DNA from 3 places in the Streptomyces sp. WAC03905 genome. Region 1 is predicted to be linked to each of the others. Evidence: riboswitches for the same ligand, from Rfam matches in the RefSeq annotation. Region 1 holds a riboswitch; each other region holds the start of a gene.
The links. Region 1 has a riboswitch for cobalamin ahead of metE (5-methyltetrahydropteroyltriglutamate--homocysteine S-methyltransferase). Riboswitches for the same ligand answer to the same signal wherever they lie in the genome.

Region 2: another riboswitch for cobalamin. It lies ahead of AC2RP6_RS04625 (ABC transporter substrate-binding protein); the one in region 1 lies ahead of metE (5-methyltetrahydropteroyltriglutamate--homocysteine S-methyltransferase).
Region 3: another riboswitch for cobalamin. It lies ahead of AC2RP6_RS15110 (ribonucleoside-diphosphate reductase subunit alpha); the one in region 1 lies ahead of metE (5-methyltetrahydropteroyltriglutamate--homocysteine S-methyltransferase).

What each region holds. Positions count from the first base shown of each region.
Region 1 is NZ_JBXYDZ010000003.1:750,122-755,193, reverse strand. Features, by position in the region: gene mmsB (3-hydroxyisobutyrate dehydrogenase) at 1-25, shown strand, start outside; gene AC2RP6_RS06380 (enoyl-CoA hydratase) at 22-798, shown strand; gene AC2RP6_RS06375 (CbtB domain-containing protein) at 1,148-1,375, shown strand; gene AC2RP6_RS06370 (CbtA family protein) at 1,388-2,215, shown strand; cobalamin riboswitch at 2,373-2,573, shown strand; gene metE (5-methyltetrahydropteroyltriglutamate--homocysteine S-methyltransferase) at 2,754-5,072, shown strand, end outside.
Region 2 is NZ_JBXYDZ010000003.1:377,002-382,073, reverse strand. Features, by position in the region: gene AC2RP6_RS04640 (glycoside hydrolase family 18 protein) at 1-167, opposite strand, end outside; gene AC2RP6_RS04635 (SMI1/KNR4 family protein) at 381-908, shown strand; gene AC2RP6_RS04630 (GNAT family N-acetyltransferase) at 1,079-1,552, shown strand; cobalamin riboswitch at 1,701-1,837, shown strand; gene AC2RP6_RS04625 (ABC transporter substrate-binding protein) at 1,880-2,875, shown strand; gene AC2RP6_RS04620 (FecCD family ABC transporter permease) at 2,872-3,900, shown strand; gene AC2RP6_RS04615 (ABC transporter ATP-binding protein) at 3,897-4,748, shown strand; gene AC2RP6_RS04610 (VOC family protein) at 4,721-5,072, opposite strand, start outside.
Region 3 is NZ_JBXYDZ010000003.1:2,849,275-2,854,346, forward strand. Features, by position in the region: gene AC2RP6_RS15095 (carbon starvation CstA family protein) at 1-1,385, shown strand, start outside; gene AC2RP6_RS15100 (CstA-like transporter-associated (seleno)protein) at 1,382-1,579, shown strand; gene AC2RP6_RS15105 (GNAT family N-acetyltransferase) at 1,665-2,162, shown strand; cobalamin riboswitch at 2,214-2,335, shown strand; gene AC2RP6_RS15110 (ribonucleoside-diphosphate reductase subunit alpha) at 2,472-4,859, shown strand; gene AC2RP6_RS15115 (ribonucleotide-diphosphate reductase subunit beta) at 4,859-5,072, shown strand, end outside.

The DNA.
Region 1 (5,072 bases):
ACCGCAGAACGGAAACCCCGCATGACCGCCTACGAGACCATCCTCCTGGAACGCAAGGGCCGCGTCGCCGTCCTCACCCTCAACCGGCCCGAAGCCCTCAACGCCCTCAACCTCCAGGTCATGACCGAGGTCGTGGCCGCCACGGAAGAGCTGGACCGGGACCCGGACGTCGGCTGCATCGTCCTCACCGGCTCCGCCAAGGCCTTCGCCGCGGGAGCCGACATCAAGGAGATGCGTCCGCAGAGCTACATGGACATGTACCTCTCGGACTGGTTCAGCGCCTGGGACCGCCTGAGCCAGGTACGCACCCCCACCCTCGCAGCGGTCTGCGGATACGCCCTCGGCGGCGGCTGCGAGCTGGCGATGCTCTGCGACATCCTGCTCGCCGCCGACACCGCCGAGTTCGGTCAGCCCGAGATCAAGCTCGGCGTCATCCCGGGCATCGGCGGCTCCCAGCGCCTGACCCGCGCCGTCGGCAAGGCCAAAGCCATGGAACTGTGCCTCACCGGGCGAACCATGGATGCCGCCGAGGCCGAGCGAGCCGGGCTTGTTTCCCGTATCGTGCCGGCCGGCGAACTGCTCGCCGAGGCCCTCGCGGTGGCCACGACCGTCGCCGAGATGTCCAAGCCGGTCGCGATGATGGCCAAGGACGCCGTGAACCGCGCCTTCGAGACCACCCTCGCCGAAGGCGTCCGCTTCGAACGCCGCCTGTTCCACGCGGTGTTCGCGACAGCCGACCAGAAGGAGGGCATGTCCGCGTTCGTGGACAAGCGCCCGCCGCACTTCACCCACAGCTGAGCCCGCCCCCGCGTCCGGGGCCGGCAGATCCAGCCTTCCCCGGACCGGGTACTGGGCACGGGGAGGGCCGCCGGGTTTTCGGTGGGTGTGCGGCGGCCGAACTGCGCGCCCTGGCACCCGCTGTGATCAGGGACTCACGGTCTTGGCCGGGGGCCCGCCACGCGGTAGCGTCAACGCGACATAAAGACATAGCGACGACGGCGAGACGGAAGTCCGGTGTGAATCCGGCATGGTCGCGCCACTGTGTGCTGCGGCGGCTCCTCCCGGGGGGCGTCGCGGCGAGTCAGACCCGAGGACCGTCGTCCTGCACCACCGTATGGGACGCGTTGTTCCCCGAGGAGGTTCCATCATGGCCGAGGCCGTCGCTTCCGCTGCCGTATCCACCCCCGCCCTCGCCCCGTCGGCTCCGCTGCCCGTCAAGGCCGTACTGCCCTGGGCGGTCTTCGTCGGCCTGCTGATGCTCGTGGCCCTGTACTTCGTCGGTGCCGAGCAGGGTGCCACCGCCGTGTTCGCCGGCGAGGGCGTGCACGAGTGGGTGCACGACGGCCGCCACCTGCTCGGCTTCCCCTGCCACTGAGAGGCCGCGCACATGTACGCCTCCACTGTCAGAGGTCTCCTGGTCCGCGGCATGCTCGCGGGCCTGATCGCCGGACTCTTCGCCTTCGCCGTCGCCTATGTGGTCGGTGAGCCCCCGGTCCGCGGTTCCATCGCCGTCGAGGAGGCCGCGGCCGCCGGGGAAGCGGCTCCCGCGGCCGGTCACGCCGGTCACGGCGGCGCGGCCGCGCCGGACGCGGCCGCCGAGGAGGAGGAAGAACTCGTCAGCCGGCCGGTCCAGTCGACGGCCGGCCTGGCCACCGGCGTCCTGGTCTACGGGGTCGCGCTGGGCGGCATCGCCTCCCTGGCGTTCTCCTTCGCCCTCGGCCGCGTCGGCGGGTTCAGCCCGCGGGCCACGGCCGCGCTCACCGGCGCGGGCGCGTTCGCCCTCGTCTACCTCGTACCGTTCCTCAAGTACCCGGCCACCCCGCCGGCGGTCGGCAACCCGGACACGATCGGACAACGCACCACCCTGTTCTTCCTGATGATCCTGCTGAGCGTGCTGCTCGGCGTCGGCGCGATCATCCTCGGGCGACGACTGGCACCCCGCCTGGGCAACTGGAACGCGACACTCACCGCGGCCGGCGCCTTCGTCGTCGCCACCGCCCTGGCGTTCGTGTTCCTGCCGGACAACAGCGACGCCGTCCAGCCCGGTTTCCCCGCCGCCCTGCTGTGGGAGTTCCGGATCGCCTCCCTGGCCGTCCAACTCGTCCTGTGGACGGTGTTCGCCATCGTCTTCGGCGCCCTCGCCCAGAAACTCCTCGCCACGCGGACCGAGGACGCGGAAGTGACGGCCCGGCAGCAGGTGCCCGCCCTCGGCTGATCCGCGCACAGCACCACCTGCAGAGCCCTGCCGCCCCCGAAATCCGGAGCGGCAGGGCTCTGTTCGTTGCCCGGCCCACGTCCCTCTGTCCATCATGTGGTCCGCAATGTGGACGGTTCTGCTCGCGCTTCGGAAAATCCGCCTAGGGTGGCCGGTGCAGCTGGTTCGCCCCGTCCGCCAGGCGGGATGCGTCGTAAGAGGGAACCCGGTGGGAATCCGGGACTGCCCCGCAGCGGTGAGCGGGAACGACCGCCGTCATACGCACTGGGACCGGACAACGGTCCTGGGAAGCGACGGCCAGTAGGTGCCCGCCGGGAGACCGGCAGGCGTGCCCGCGAGTCCGAAGACCTGCCCGTTGCCCGCGTGCGGACGATTCCGCGTGCGGACATCCCGGTGACCTCGTGGGCGGGTCGGCGTACACAGCGAGCGGCAGCTGCGGCATCGTCCCCGCGGCGTGGTCCGCCCGCTCCGTCGTTCCCTTCGCGTCCGCGTCCCGTCGCCGGGATGTTCCTGGACACATCTCGCGAAGGAGAGTTCCGTGACAGCGAAGCCCGCAGCCGCGGCAGCACGAGCCACCGTGTACGGCTACCCCCGCCAGGGCCAGAACCGCGAACTGAAGAAGGCCGTCGAGGGCTACTGGAAGGGCCGCGTCACCGCCGACGCCCTCCGGGAGACCGCAGCCGCATTGCGCCGTTCCAACTGGCAGCAGCTCGCCGCCGCCGGCCTCCACGACGTACCGACCGGTGACTTCTCGTACTACGACCACGTGCTGGACGCCAGCGTCATGGTCGGCGCCGTCCCCGCCCGCCACCGGGCCGCGGTCGCGGCCGACGCACTCGACGGCTACTTCGCCATGGCGCGCGGCACCCAGGACGTGGCACCGCTGGAGATGACCAAGTGGTTCGACACCAACTACCACTACCTCGTCCCCGAGCTCGGACCCGACACCGTCTTCACCGCGGACCCCGCCAAGCAGGTCGCGGAACTCCGTGAAGCCCTCGCCCTCGGGCACACCGCACGACCGGTCCTGGTCGGCCCGATCACCTACCTGCTGCTGGCCAAGCCCGCTCCTGGCGTGGCCGCCGACTTCGAGCCGCTGACGCTCCTGGACCGGCTGCTCCCCGTGTACGCCGAGGTCCTCGCCGCCCTGCGGGCGGCCGGCGCCGAGTGGGTGCAGCTGGACGAGCCCGCCCTGGTCCAGGACCGCACTCCGGCCGATCTGAACGCCGCCGCCCGCGCCTACCGCGACCTCGGCGCGCTGACCGACCGGCCCAAGCTGCTGGTCGCCTCCTACTTCGGCCGCCTCGGCCAGGCCCTCCAGGTCCTGGCCGCCTCACCTGTAGAGGGCCTGGCCCTCGACTTCACCGAGGCCGGCGCGGCGAACCTGGACGACCTCGCCGCCGTCGGCGGGCTCCCCGGCAAGCGCCTGGTGGCCGGTGTGGTCAACGGACGCAACATCTGGATCAACGACCACCAGAAGTCCCTGACCACCCTCGGTACCCTCCTCGGTCTCGCCGACCAGCTGGACGTCGCCGCGTCGTGCTCCCTGCTGCACGTTCCCCTGGACGCCGCCGCCGAGCGGGACATCGACCCGCAGATCCGGCGTTGGCTCGCCTTCGCCCGCCAGAAGACGGCCGAGATCGCCACCCTGGCCCGCGGTCTGGCCCGGGGCACGGACGCCATCGCCGCGGAACTCGCCGCGAACCGCGCCGACCTGGCCTCCCGCGCCAGTTCGGCCCTCACCCACGACCCCGCGGTCCGGGCCCGCGCCGCGGCCATCACGGACGCCGACGGACGGCGCTCGCAGCCCTACCCCGAGCGGTCCGCCGCCCAGCGGGCACACCTGGGCCTGCCGCTGCTGCCCACGACCACCATCGGATCGTTCCCGCAGACCGACGAGCTGCGCGTGGCCCGCGCCGACCTGCGCGCCGGCCGCATCGACACGGCCGGCTACGAGGCACGCATCAAGGACGAGATCGAAGAGGTGATCTCCTTCCAGGAGAAGACCGGCATCGACGTCCTGGTGCACGGCGAGCCCGAGCGCAACGACATGGTGCAGTACTTCGCCGAGCAGCTCACCGGGTACCTCGCCACACAGCACGGCTGGGTCCAGTCCTACGGCACCCGCTACGTCCGCCCGCCGGTACTGGCGGGGGACATCTCCCGCCCCGAACCGATGACCGTGCGCTGGACCTCGTACGCCCGGTCCCTGACCTCGAAGCCGGTGAAGGGCATGCTGACCGGTCCGGTCACCATGCTCGCCTGGTCCTTCGTACGCGACGACCAGCCGCTCGGCGAGACCGCCCGCCAGGTCGCGCTCGCGCTGCGCGACGAGGTGAACGACCTGGAGGCCGCCGGTACCCCGGTGATCCAGGTCGACGAGCCCGCCCTGCGCGAGACGCTCCCGCTGCGGGCCGCCGACCACGCCGCATACCTGGCCTGGGCCACGGAGTCCTTCCGGCTCACCACCAGCGGGGTCTGTCCGGACACCCAGATCCACACCCACATGTGCTACGCCGAGTTCGGCGACATCGTCCAGGCCATCGACGACCTCGACGCGGACGTCATCAGCCTGGAGGCCACCCGATCCCACATGCAGGTGGCGCGCGAACTCGCCGCCCACGGCTACCCCCGCGAGGCCGGCCCGGGCGTGTGGGACATCCACTCCCCGCGCGTCCCCTCCGCCGAGGAAGCCGCGGACCTGCTCCGGACCGGCCTCAAGGCCATCCCGGCCGAGCGCCTGTGGGTCAACCCCGACTGCGGCCTGAAGACCCGCGGCTGGACGGAGACCCGCGCCTCTCTGGAGAACCTGGTCACCGCCGCCCGGGAGATCCGCACGGAACTCGCGACCGACGGG
Region 2 (5,072 bases), 370 kb from region 1:
TGGAAGTCCCTTCCGTAGACGCCCCATTGGGTGAAGTAGCCGACCTTCTTGTACGAGCGGCCGGCTCCTCCGTGGGCGGACGCGTCCCCGTCGGCGGGGGCGAAAGCGGTCAGGAGGGAGAGGGAACAGGCGGCTACGGCCAGTCTGCCGAGCATGCTGCGGCGCATGGGCTTCCTTTGCGGATGCGAGGAGTGGGCGTGAGCGCGTGCGGCGGTGCATGCCGGAAACTATTGGTCTGGACCAGAGCGGTCAAGGGGGTGGCCGAAACCGGTCGCTCCCGAGCGGCGAGGGGGCCCGATGCCCTCGGGGACCGCCCGCGGCGGCTTCCTCCCGACCCCCTTGATCGAACTGCGGCCGCAGCGCCTCGGTAGTGTGTGCGAGTGACGCTCACCGACGACCGACAGTTCCCCGCCGCGCTCGCGGCCGCCATGGCGGCGCCTTTCGACTACGCGGAGGGCGACGGCGTCGACTTCGAGCCCTTCGAGGCCTTCCTGTCCGCCGAGGACACCACGGACTGGTTCCGGGCCTGGACCGGCAACAACGAGCTGGACGGCGGCGTCTTCCGCGTCTTCGGCCAGGACGGCACGGGCGGGTACGCGGCGTTCTGGCTCGTCCGGCCGGGGCTGGCGGTGGCGGACCAGCCGGTGGTGTTCCTCGGGTCCGAGGGGGAGACGGCCGTCGTGTCCCGCGATCTGGGCGACTTCCTGTGGCTGCTGGCCGACGGCTGCGGACCGTACGAGGCGGCCGCGCCGTACGGCGCCGCCTGGACCTCGCGCCCGGACGAGGCGCTGACGGCCGTGGCCGAGCGGTTCGCTCCCGACGCGCGCCGCACGGCGGGCGCCGTGATCGAGCTGGCGGCCGAGGAGTTCCCCGATTTCGACGACACCATCCTGGAGCTCTGCCGCTGACGCCGCGGGGCGGCCAATTCGCTGGAACCCCGGCGCGCTTGCGCACCTGGACCGAGTGAGGCCCGGTCCTGCCGTCCGACCGGGAAGCCCCGCACGCCGGCCGGCCGGCGTGCGTGCCTAAAGTTCGTGCTGTATGCAGCCAGTTGGGGAGCCCCAGGAGGACACCGACCATGCAGCCCCGTACGGCGACCGCCGCCGACATACCCGAACTGATCCGGCTCAGGGCCGCCGCGCTCGACGCCCTCGGCGTCGACCCCGGACCGGCCGACGCGCCGTGGCGGGCCATCGCCCGCGGCTGGTTCGCCGAACGGGTCGCGGGGGACCGGTCCGACTGCACCTGTCTGGTCGTCGGCGGCGGGCCCGGTGAGCCGCTGCTGGCCGCGGGCATGGCCTGGGTGACGTACCACCTGCCCGGGCCGCGGTGGCCGGACGGGCGGCGCGGCTACATCGACGGCATGGTCACGGAGGCGGCGGCCCGCGGGCAGGGCCATGCGGGACGGATCGTCGCCGGGCTGGTCGAGTGGCTGAACGGACTCGGCGTCCACTACGTCCAACTGCACGCCAGCTCCGCGGGCGAGCCCGTGTACCGTGCCGCGGGCTTCGTCCCCGCCCGGTACCCCGGGATGGACCTGATCACGACGTAGGTCGTGCCCGCCGGCCGCGCGGCCCGTCGGGCATCACCGGCGTCCCGGGCCGGTCGTTCCGGCGGTGGGCCGAGGAGGACGCGCACCTGGTCCGCTGAAGCCACGGGGACCCCCGCCGAATCCGGCCCCCACCCCACCCCACGTGGGCGTTCTGGCAGACTGGGCGCGTAACCAGGCGGTGCAGGACAGGAAACCGGTGCGATTCCGGTGCGGTCCCGCCACTGTGACCGGTCTCCCCACGCGGGAGACCGGGAGTCAGACACTGACGCACCGCCCCTGCTCCTTCACGTCGACCAGGGGACGCGGATCCCCCGGAGAGGCCCCGCCATGTCGCGTTCCCGCGCCGCCCTGCGCGCGTTCACCCCCCTCGCGCTCCTCATATCCCTGACCGGCTGCGCCGGTTCACCCGGGGCCGGCCCGGACAGTGCCACCGGCGACCCCGCCGCCGCGCCCGGTTTCCCGTACACCGTCACCAACTGCGGTGTGAGCAGCACCTACCAGGCTCCGCCGCGGCGCGCCGTCACCATGAACCAGCACTCCACCGAACTGCTGCTCGCCCTCGGCCTGGGGGACCGCATCACCGGCACCGCCTACCTCGACGACGCCGTACTGCCCGCCTACCGGCCCGCCTACGACAAGATCAAGGTGCTGGCCGAGGAATACCCCTCCAAGGAGGTCCTCCTCGGAGCCGACCCCGACTTCGTCTACGGCGGCTACGCCAGCGCCTTCGACAAGGCACAGGGCCGCGACCGCGAGGGACTCGCCCGCACCGGCATCAACTCCCGCCTCAACGTGGAGTACTGCACCGAAGGGGCCGTCGGCCTCGACCAGCTCCGGACCGAGATCACCGAGGTCGCCCGGACCTTCGGCGTGCCCGACCGCGGAACGGAGCTCATCGCGGACGAGCAGCGCCGCATCGACGCCGTGACCGCACGGGTCAAGGACCGCCCCCGGCCGACCGTCTTCGCCTACGACTCCGGCGAGGCATCCGCCTCCACCTCCGGCGGCAACGGCATAGGCAACGAGATCATCTCCCTGTCCGGCGGCACGAACGTCTTCGCCGACCTCAAAGACACCTTCGGCGACGTCGCCTGGGAGAAGGTCATCGAGCGCAAGCCCGAGGTCGTCCTCATCTACGACTACGGCGGCACCACCGTCGAGGCCAAGAAGCAGCGACTCCTGAACGACCCGGCCCTCGCCGAGGTGCCCGCCGTCAAGAACCGGCGGTTCGTCGTGCTGCCGCTCTCCTCCGTCGTCCTCGGCGTCCGGGTGGCGGACGCCGTGGAGGCGCTGGGCGGCCAGCTCCACCCGAACGCCGCGTGAGGCAGCGCACCGGGGCGGTCCTCGCGGTACTCACCGCCGCGCTCGCCGCGTCGGCCCTCGCCGGCCTGGCGCTGGGCCCCGTACGGATCGCCCCCGACCGGGTGCTCGACATCGTCCTCGGCGGTCTCGCCGGGGACCGGCCCACCGGAGCCTTCGCCTCCATCGTGTGGGACGTGCGCATGCCGCGGATCCTGCTCGGCGCCGTCGTAGGAGCGGGGCTCGCCGTGGCGGGCACCGTGCTCCAGGCCCTCGTACGCAACCAGCTCGCGGACCCCTTCCTGCTCGGGGCCTCCTCCGGCGCCTCCGCCGGAGCCGTCCTCGTGATCGTCTTCGGCTCGGCCGCCGCCGGATTCGGCATGGGCGTACCGCTGGCCGCGTTCGCCGGCTCCATGGCAGCGCTCGTCGCCGTCTACGCCATGGCACGGCGCGGCGGCACCATGACCACCGGCCGGCTGATCCTGGCCGGCGTGGCCGTCCAGTACATCCTGTCCGCCCTCACCAGCCTCGTCCTCGTCCTCGCCGCGCACCCCGACCAGATCCGCTCCGTGCTCTTCTGGACCCTCGGCGGACTCGGCGGGGCGCGCTGGGAGGAACTGGCCCTGCCCGCCGCAGCGCTGATCGTCGGAGGGGCACTGCTCCTCACCCTCGCCCGGCCGCTCGACCTGCTCCTCGCCGGGGAGGAGGGCGCGCACACCCTGGGCCTGGACACCGGACGCTTCCGCGCCGCGGTGTTCGTCCTGACCTCACTGGTCATCGGCGTGCTCGTCGCCTGCAGCGGGGCGATCGGCTTCGTCGGGCTGATGGTCCCGCACGCCGCCAGGATGGCCGTGGGCGCCGGCCACCGGGCACTGCTGCCGGTCGCCGCGCTCGGCGGTGCGGTGTTCCTGGTCCTGGCCGACCTGGTCGCCCGTACCGCCGCCGCCCCCGAGGAGATACCGGTGGGCGTGGTCACCGCCCTCGTCGGCGGGCCCTGCTTCCTCTGGATGCTGCGCCGCTCCACCCGCACCGAAGGAGTGACCGGATGACCGCGACGACCGAACCGTCCGGGTCGACCGGGCCGATCGCGCCGCCCGCGACGGCCGGCGCCTCCCGGCCGGTGGGACTCGCCGTCGAAGGCCTGAGCCACGAGACCGACGGACACACCCTCCTCCACGGGATCGACCTCACCGCCCGGCCCGGCGAGACGGTGGGGGTGGTCGGCCCCAACGGCAGCGGCAAGACCACCCTGCTGCGCTGCGTCTACGGCACCCTGCGGGCGACCGCCGGCCGGGTGCTGCTGGACGGCGCGGACGCGGACGCGCTCACCGTCAAGGAACGGGCGCGGCGCGTTGCGGTGGTGCCGCAGGACGCCACCGGCACCTTCGGGCTGACCGTCCGAGAGGTCGTCGCCATGGGGCGCAGCCCGCACAAGCGCTTCTGGCAGCAGGACGGTCCGGACGACGTACGGCGCGTCACGGGAGCCCTGGAGACCGTGGGCGCCGGCCCCTTCGCGGACCGCCGCTTCGACGAACTGTCCGGCGGCGAACGGCAACGCGTCCTGGTGGCCCGCGCCCTCGTCCAGGACCCGGGGCTGCTCGCCCTCGACGAGCCGACCAACCATCTGGACATCCGCTACCAGCTGGAGGTCCTCGGCCTGGTCCGGGCACTGCCCGCGACCAGCCTGCTCGTCCTGCACGACCTCAACCTCGCCGCCGCCTTCTGCGACCGGCTGTACGTCCTGTCGGGCGGCCGCGTCGTCGCCTCGGGGCCGCCGCGTGCGGTGCTCACCGAAGAACTGCTGGCCGAGGTCTACGGAGTGCGCGCCCGGGTCGGGATCCACCCCGACACGGGCGCGCCCAACGTCGTCTACCTGCCCGCCGTCACGGGTTCCTGATACCCGTAGGGGCGCGTGATGATCTCCATCCCGTGCCCCGCCGGGTCCGTGAAGTACACGCCGCGACCCCCGTCGTTGTGGTTGATCTCGCCGGGGATCCTGCCGTGCGGGTCGGCGAAGTACGGGACCCCCGCGGCGCGGATCCGCTCGAACGCGACGTCGAACTCTTCTTCGGAGAGGAGGAAGGCGTAGTGCTGAGGGGTGATGGACGAGGCCGGGATGGTGGCGAAGTCCAGGGTGACGCCGTTGGCGGTCTCGACGGGGACGAACGGCCCCCACTCGGGCCCGACCTCCAGGCCGAGGACGTGCGCCAGGAATGCGGCG
Region 3 (5,072 bases), 2.1 Mb from region 1:
TGTACGGGTTCCTGGCGTCCGTCCTGCCGGTGTGGATGCTGCTCGCCCCGCGCGACTACCTCTCCACCTTCATGAAGGTCGGCACCATCGCCCTCCTCGCCCTCGGCGTGGTCATCGCGATGCCGACGCTGAAGATGCCCTCGGTCACCGAGTTCGCGGCCCGTGGCGACGGCCCGGTCTTCGCCGGGTCGATGTTCCCGTTCGTCTTCATCACGATCGCGTGCGGCGCGCTCTCGGGCTTCCACGCCCTGGTCTCCTCGGGCACCACCCCGAAGATGATCCAGAAGGAGACCCAGGTCCGCATGATCGGCTACGGCGCCATGCTGACCGAGTCGTTCGTCGCCGTCATGGCGATCATCGCGGCCTGCATCATCGAGCCCGGCCTCTTCTTCGCGGTCAACTCCCCGCCGGGGGTCATCGGTACCACGGTCGAGTCCGCCTCCCAGGCCGTGTCGAACTTCGGCTTCGCCATCTCCCCCGAGGCGCTCACCCAGGCCGCCAAGGACGTCGAGGAAGCCAGCCTGCTGTCCCGCACCGGCGGCGCCCCGACCTTCGCACTCGGAATGTCGGAGATCTTCTCCGCCGTCCTGGGCGGAGCCGGGATGAAGGCCTTCTGGTACCACTTCGCGATCATGTTCGAGGCGCTCTTCATCCTGACCACGCTCGACGCGGGCACCCGCGTGGGCCGGTTCATGCTGCAGGACACCCTCGGAAACGTCCACAAGTCCTTCAAGGACGTCAGCTGGAAGCCCGGCGTGTGGTTCGCGAGCGCGATCGTCGTCGGCGCGTGGGGCTACTTCCTGTGGGTCGGCATCAAGGACCCGCTGGGCGGCATCAACCAGCTCTTCCCGCTCTTCGGCATCGCCAACCAGCTGCTCGCCGCGGTCGCCCTGGCCGTCTGCACCACGCTGCTGGTGAAGTCCGGCCGGCTCAAGTGGGCGTGGGTGACGGGCGTGCCGCTGGTCTGGGACGCCACCGTGACCCTCACCGCGAGCTACCAGAAGGTCTTCTCCGACGACGTGAAGGTCGGCTTCTTCGCCCAGCGCGACAAGTACCAGGCCGGCATCGACGCCGACAAGGTCCTCGCCCCGGCCAAGAACATGGACGACATGCACACCGTCGTCACCAACGCCACGGTCGACGGCGTCCTGTGCGCCCTCTTCGCGGTCCTGATCATCGTGGTCCTCGCCGACGCGCTGCGGACCTGCCTCAAGGCCGTCCGCGACCCCGGTTCGGCGACGCTGTCCGAGGTCCCGTGGACCGAGTCGAAGATCGTGGCCCCGGCCGGTCTGATCGCCACCCCCGAGGAGCGGGCGGAGCTCGCCGCCGCCGCGGCGGCGGATCGCGACCCGGGCGGCGGGCAGGTCAAGGAGCCGGTGGGGTGAGCGGCGTACGCGCCGCCCTGGCCCGGGCGAGGTACTACGTACGGGAGTTCTCGGGGGAGGCCGCCTACGACCGCTACGTGGCCCACGCCCGCTCCCACGACCCGGACGCGGAGGTCCTCACCCGCCGCGCCTTCGAGCGCGCCCGCACCGACGCCCGCGAGGCGGACCCCCGCGAGGGCTTCCGCTGCTGCTGAGCCCCACCGACCGACAGGCCCCGCCGCACCCCGCGGCGGGGCCTGCGCGCGTCCCCCGCCGGGGACGTCCTGCACACTCGACCGCATGGACATGGTGATCAGAACGGCGGTGCCCGCCGACTACGAGACGCTGGGCGGGATCACGGCGCAGGCCTACCTCGCCGACGGGCACCTGGACTTCAACGAGGACGACGCCTATCTGCACGTGCTGCGCGACGTGGCCGGCCGTGCCGCACGGGCCGAGGTGCTCGTCGCCGAGCGCGACGGGCGGGTCCTGGGCGGGGTGACCTTCGCCGCACCCGGCAGCCCGCTCGCCGACATCGCCGGTCCGGACGAGGCGGAGTTCCGGATGCTGGCGGTCGCCCACGCGGCCCGGGGCCAGGGCGCCGGCGAGGCCCTGGTGCGGGCCTGCATCGAGCGGGCGCGGGCGATCGAGGGCGTCACGGGCGTCGTCCTGTCCACCCAGCGCAGCATGGCCGGGGCCCACCGGATCTACGTGCGGCTGGGCTTCGAGCGCACGCCGGAGCGGGACTGGGCGCCCATCGAGGGCCTGAAACTCCTGACGTACCGACTCAAGCTGTAGCCACGCCGACACTACATGTTGGGGGTGCCGCACAAGGGCGCCCCCACATGTATGCTCATGCCTGCTGTCGCCGCAGGGGAATCCGGTGGGAATCCGGAACTGTCCCGCAACGGTATGAAGTGTCCGACAACCGGACACCAAGTCCGATGACCTGCCGTCAGCGCGCCCGGATCGACCGAACCGGGTGCCGACACGTCCGGGCCTCGCGGTTGGGCCGGTGGACGCCGTGCGGTGTGCCCGTTCTGCCACGCCCGCATGCGCCCGCGCCCGCCCGCCGTTGCCCGGGCCGAGCGAGGGAGAGCTTCCGCCGTGACCATCGCGCCTTCCGCACCGCGCGCCGAGTCCGTTTCTGGCGACAACACCGAGGGCCCGGGGGCCACGCTGCTGCGTACCCTCACCGAACTGACGGCGGACCTCCCCGACACCGACCCCGGCCGCGTCGCCGCCGCCGCGCTCCGCGGCCGCAGTTCCGCCGCCGACGAGGCCGAACTGCGGGGGCTGGCCACCGAGTCCGCCGCCGGGCTGATCTCCGAGGACCCCGCGTACTCGAAGCTCGCCGCCCGCCTGCTGACGCTGGCCGTGCGCGACGAGGCCGCGAGCCAGGGCTCCACCTCCTTCTCCGCCTCCGTCGAGGTCGGCCACCGCGAGGGCCTGATCGCCGACCGCACCGCCGCGTTCGTACGCGCGCACGCGAGCCGCCTGGACGCGCTGGTCGAGCACACCCTCGCCGAGGGCGCCGACGACCGCTTCGGCTTCTTCGGCCTGCGCACCCTGCACAGCCGCTACCTGCTGCGCCACCCCATCACCCGTCAGGTCATCGAGACCCCGCAGTTCTTCATGCTGCGCGTGGCCTGCGGTCTCGCCGCGGACGAGAGCGTCCAGGCCGTCGAGGAAGTCGCCTCGCTCTACCGGCTGATGAGCCGCCTCGACTACCTGCCCTCCTCCCCGACGCTCTTCAACTCCGGCACCCGGCACCCGCAGATGTCCTCCTGCTACCTGCTGGACTCCCCGCTGGACGAGCTGGACTCGATCTACGACCGCTACCACCAGGTCGCGCGCCTGTCCAAGCACGCGGGCGGCATCGGCCTGTCGTACTCCCGCATCCGCGCCCGCGGTTCCCTGATCCGCGGCACCAACGGCCACTCCAACGGCATCGTGCCGTTCCTGAAGACCCTCGACGCCTCCGTCGCCGCGGTCAACCAGGGCGGCCGCCGCAAGGGCGCCGCCGCGGTGTACCTGGAGACCTGGCACGCGGACATCGAGGAGTTCCTGGAGCTCCGCGACAACACCGGTGAGGACCAGCGCCGCACCCACAACCTCAACCTCGCCCACTGGGTCCCCGACGAGTTCATGCGCCGCGTGAACGCCGACGCCGAGTGGTCGCTGTTCTCCCCGGCCGACGTGCCCGAGCTGGTCGACCTGTGGGGCGACGCGTTCGACGCCGCCTACCGCAAGGCCGAGGCGGACGGCCTGGCCCGCAAGACCATGCCCGCCCGCGACCTGTACGGCCGGATGATGCGCACCCTCGCGCAGACCGGCCAGGGCTGGATGACCTTCAAGGACGCCTCCAACCGGACGGCGAACCAGACCGCCGAGCCGGGCACCGTCGTCCACTCCTCGAACCTGTGCACCGAGATCATCGAGGTCACCGACGACGGCGAGACGGCCGTCTGCAACCTCGGCTCGGTCAACCTGGGCGCCTTCGTGCTCACGGACACGGGCGAGATCGACTGGGAGCGCCTCGACGAGACCGTCCGCACGGCCGTCACCTTCCTCGACCGCGTGGTGGACATCAACTTCTACCCGACCGAGCAGGCCGGCCGCTCCAACGCCCGCTGGCGTCCGGTGGGCCTGGGCGCGATGGGCCTCCAGGACGTCTTCTTCAAGCTCAAGCTGCCCTTCGACTCCCCCGAGGCGAAGGCGCTGTCCACCAAGCTCTCCGAGCGCATCATGCTGGCCGCGTACGAGGCCTCCTGCGACCTCGCCGAGCGCAGCGGCCCGCTGCCCGCCTGGGAGCAGACCCGCACCGCGCGCGGTGTCCTGCACCCGGACCACTACGGCGTCGAGCTGAACTGGCCGGAGCGCTGGGACGCGCTGCGCGCCCGCGTCGCCGAGACCGGCATGCGCAACTCCCTGCTGCTGGCGATCGCCCCGACGGCCACGATCGCCTCGATCGCCGGCGTCTACGAGTGCATCGAGCCGCAGGTCTCCAACCTCTTCAAGCGCGAGACCCTCTCGGGCGAGTTCCTCCAGGTGAACGGCTACCTGGTGGAGGAGCTGAAGGCGCTCGGCGTGTGGGACGCCCAGACCCGTGAGGCGCTGCGCGACTCCTCGGGCTCGGTGCAGGGCTTCGGCTGGATCCCGGCCGAGGTGCGCGAGCTGTACCGCACGGCGTGGGAGATCCCGCAGCGCGGCCTGATCGACATGGCGGCGGCCCGTACGCCGTTCCTCGACCAGTCGCAGTCGCTGAACCTGTTCCTGGAGACGCCCACCATCGGCAAGCTCAGCTCGATGTACGCGTACGCCTGGAAGCAGGGCCTGAAGACCACGTACTACCTGCGCTCGCGCCCCGCGACGAAGATCGCCCGCGCCGCGCAGGCCGCCACCGCCGCTCCGGTGGCCCTCCCGCAGGCCGTCGACGCCGAGGCGCTGGCCTGCTCCCTTGAGAACCCCGAGTCCTGCGAGGCGTGCCAGTAATGAGCTCCACCGACAAGAAGAACCTCCTGGACCCGGGCTTCGAGCTGACGCTCCGTCCGATGCGCTACCCGGACTTCTACGAGCGCTACCGGGACGCGATCAAGAACACCTGGACCGTCGAGGAGGTCGACCTCCACTCGGACGTCGCGGACCTCGCGAAGCTGACGCCCGCCGAGCAGCACATGATCGGCCGTCTGGTCGCGTTCTTCGCGA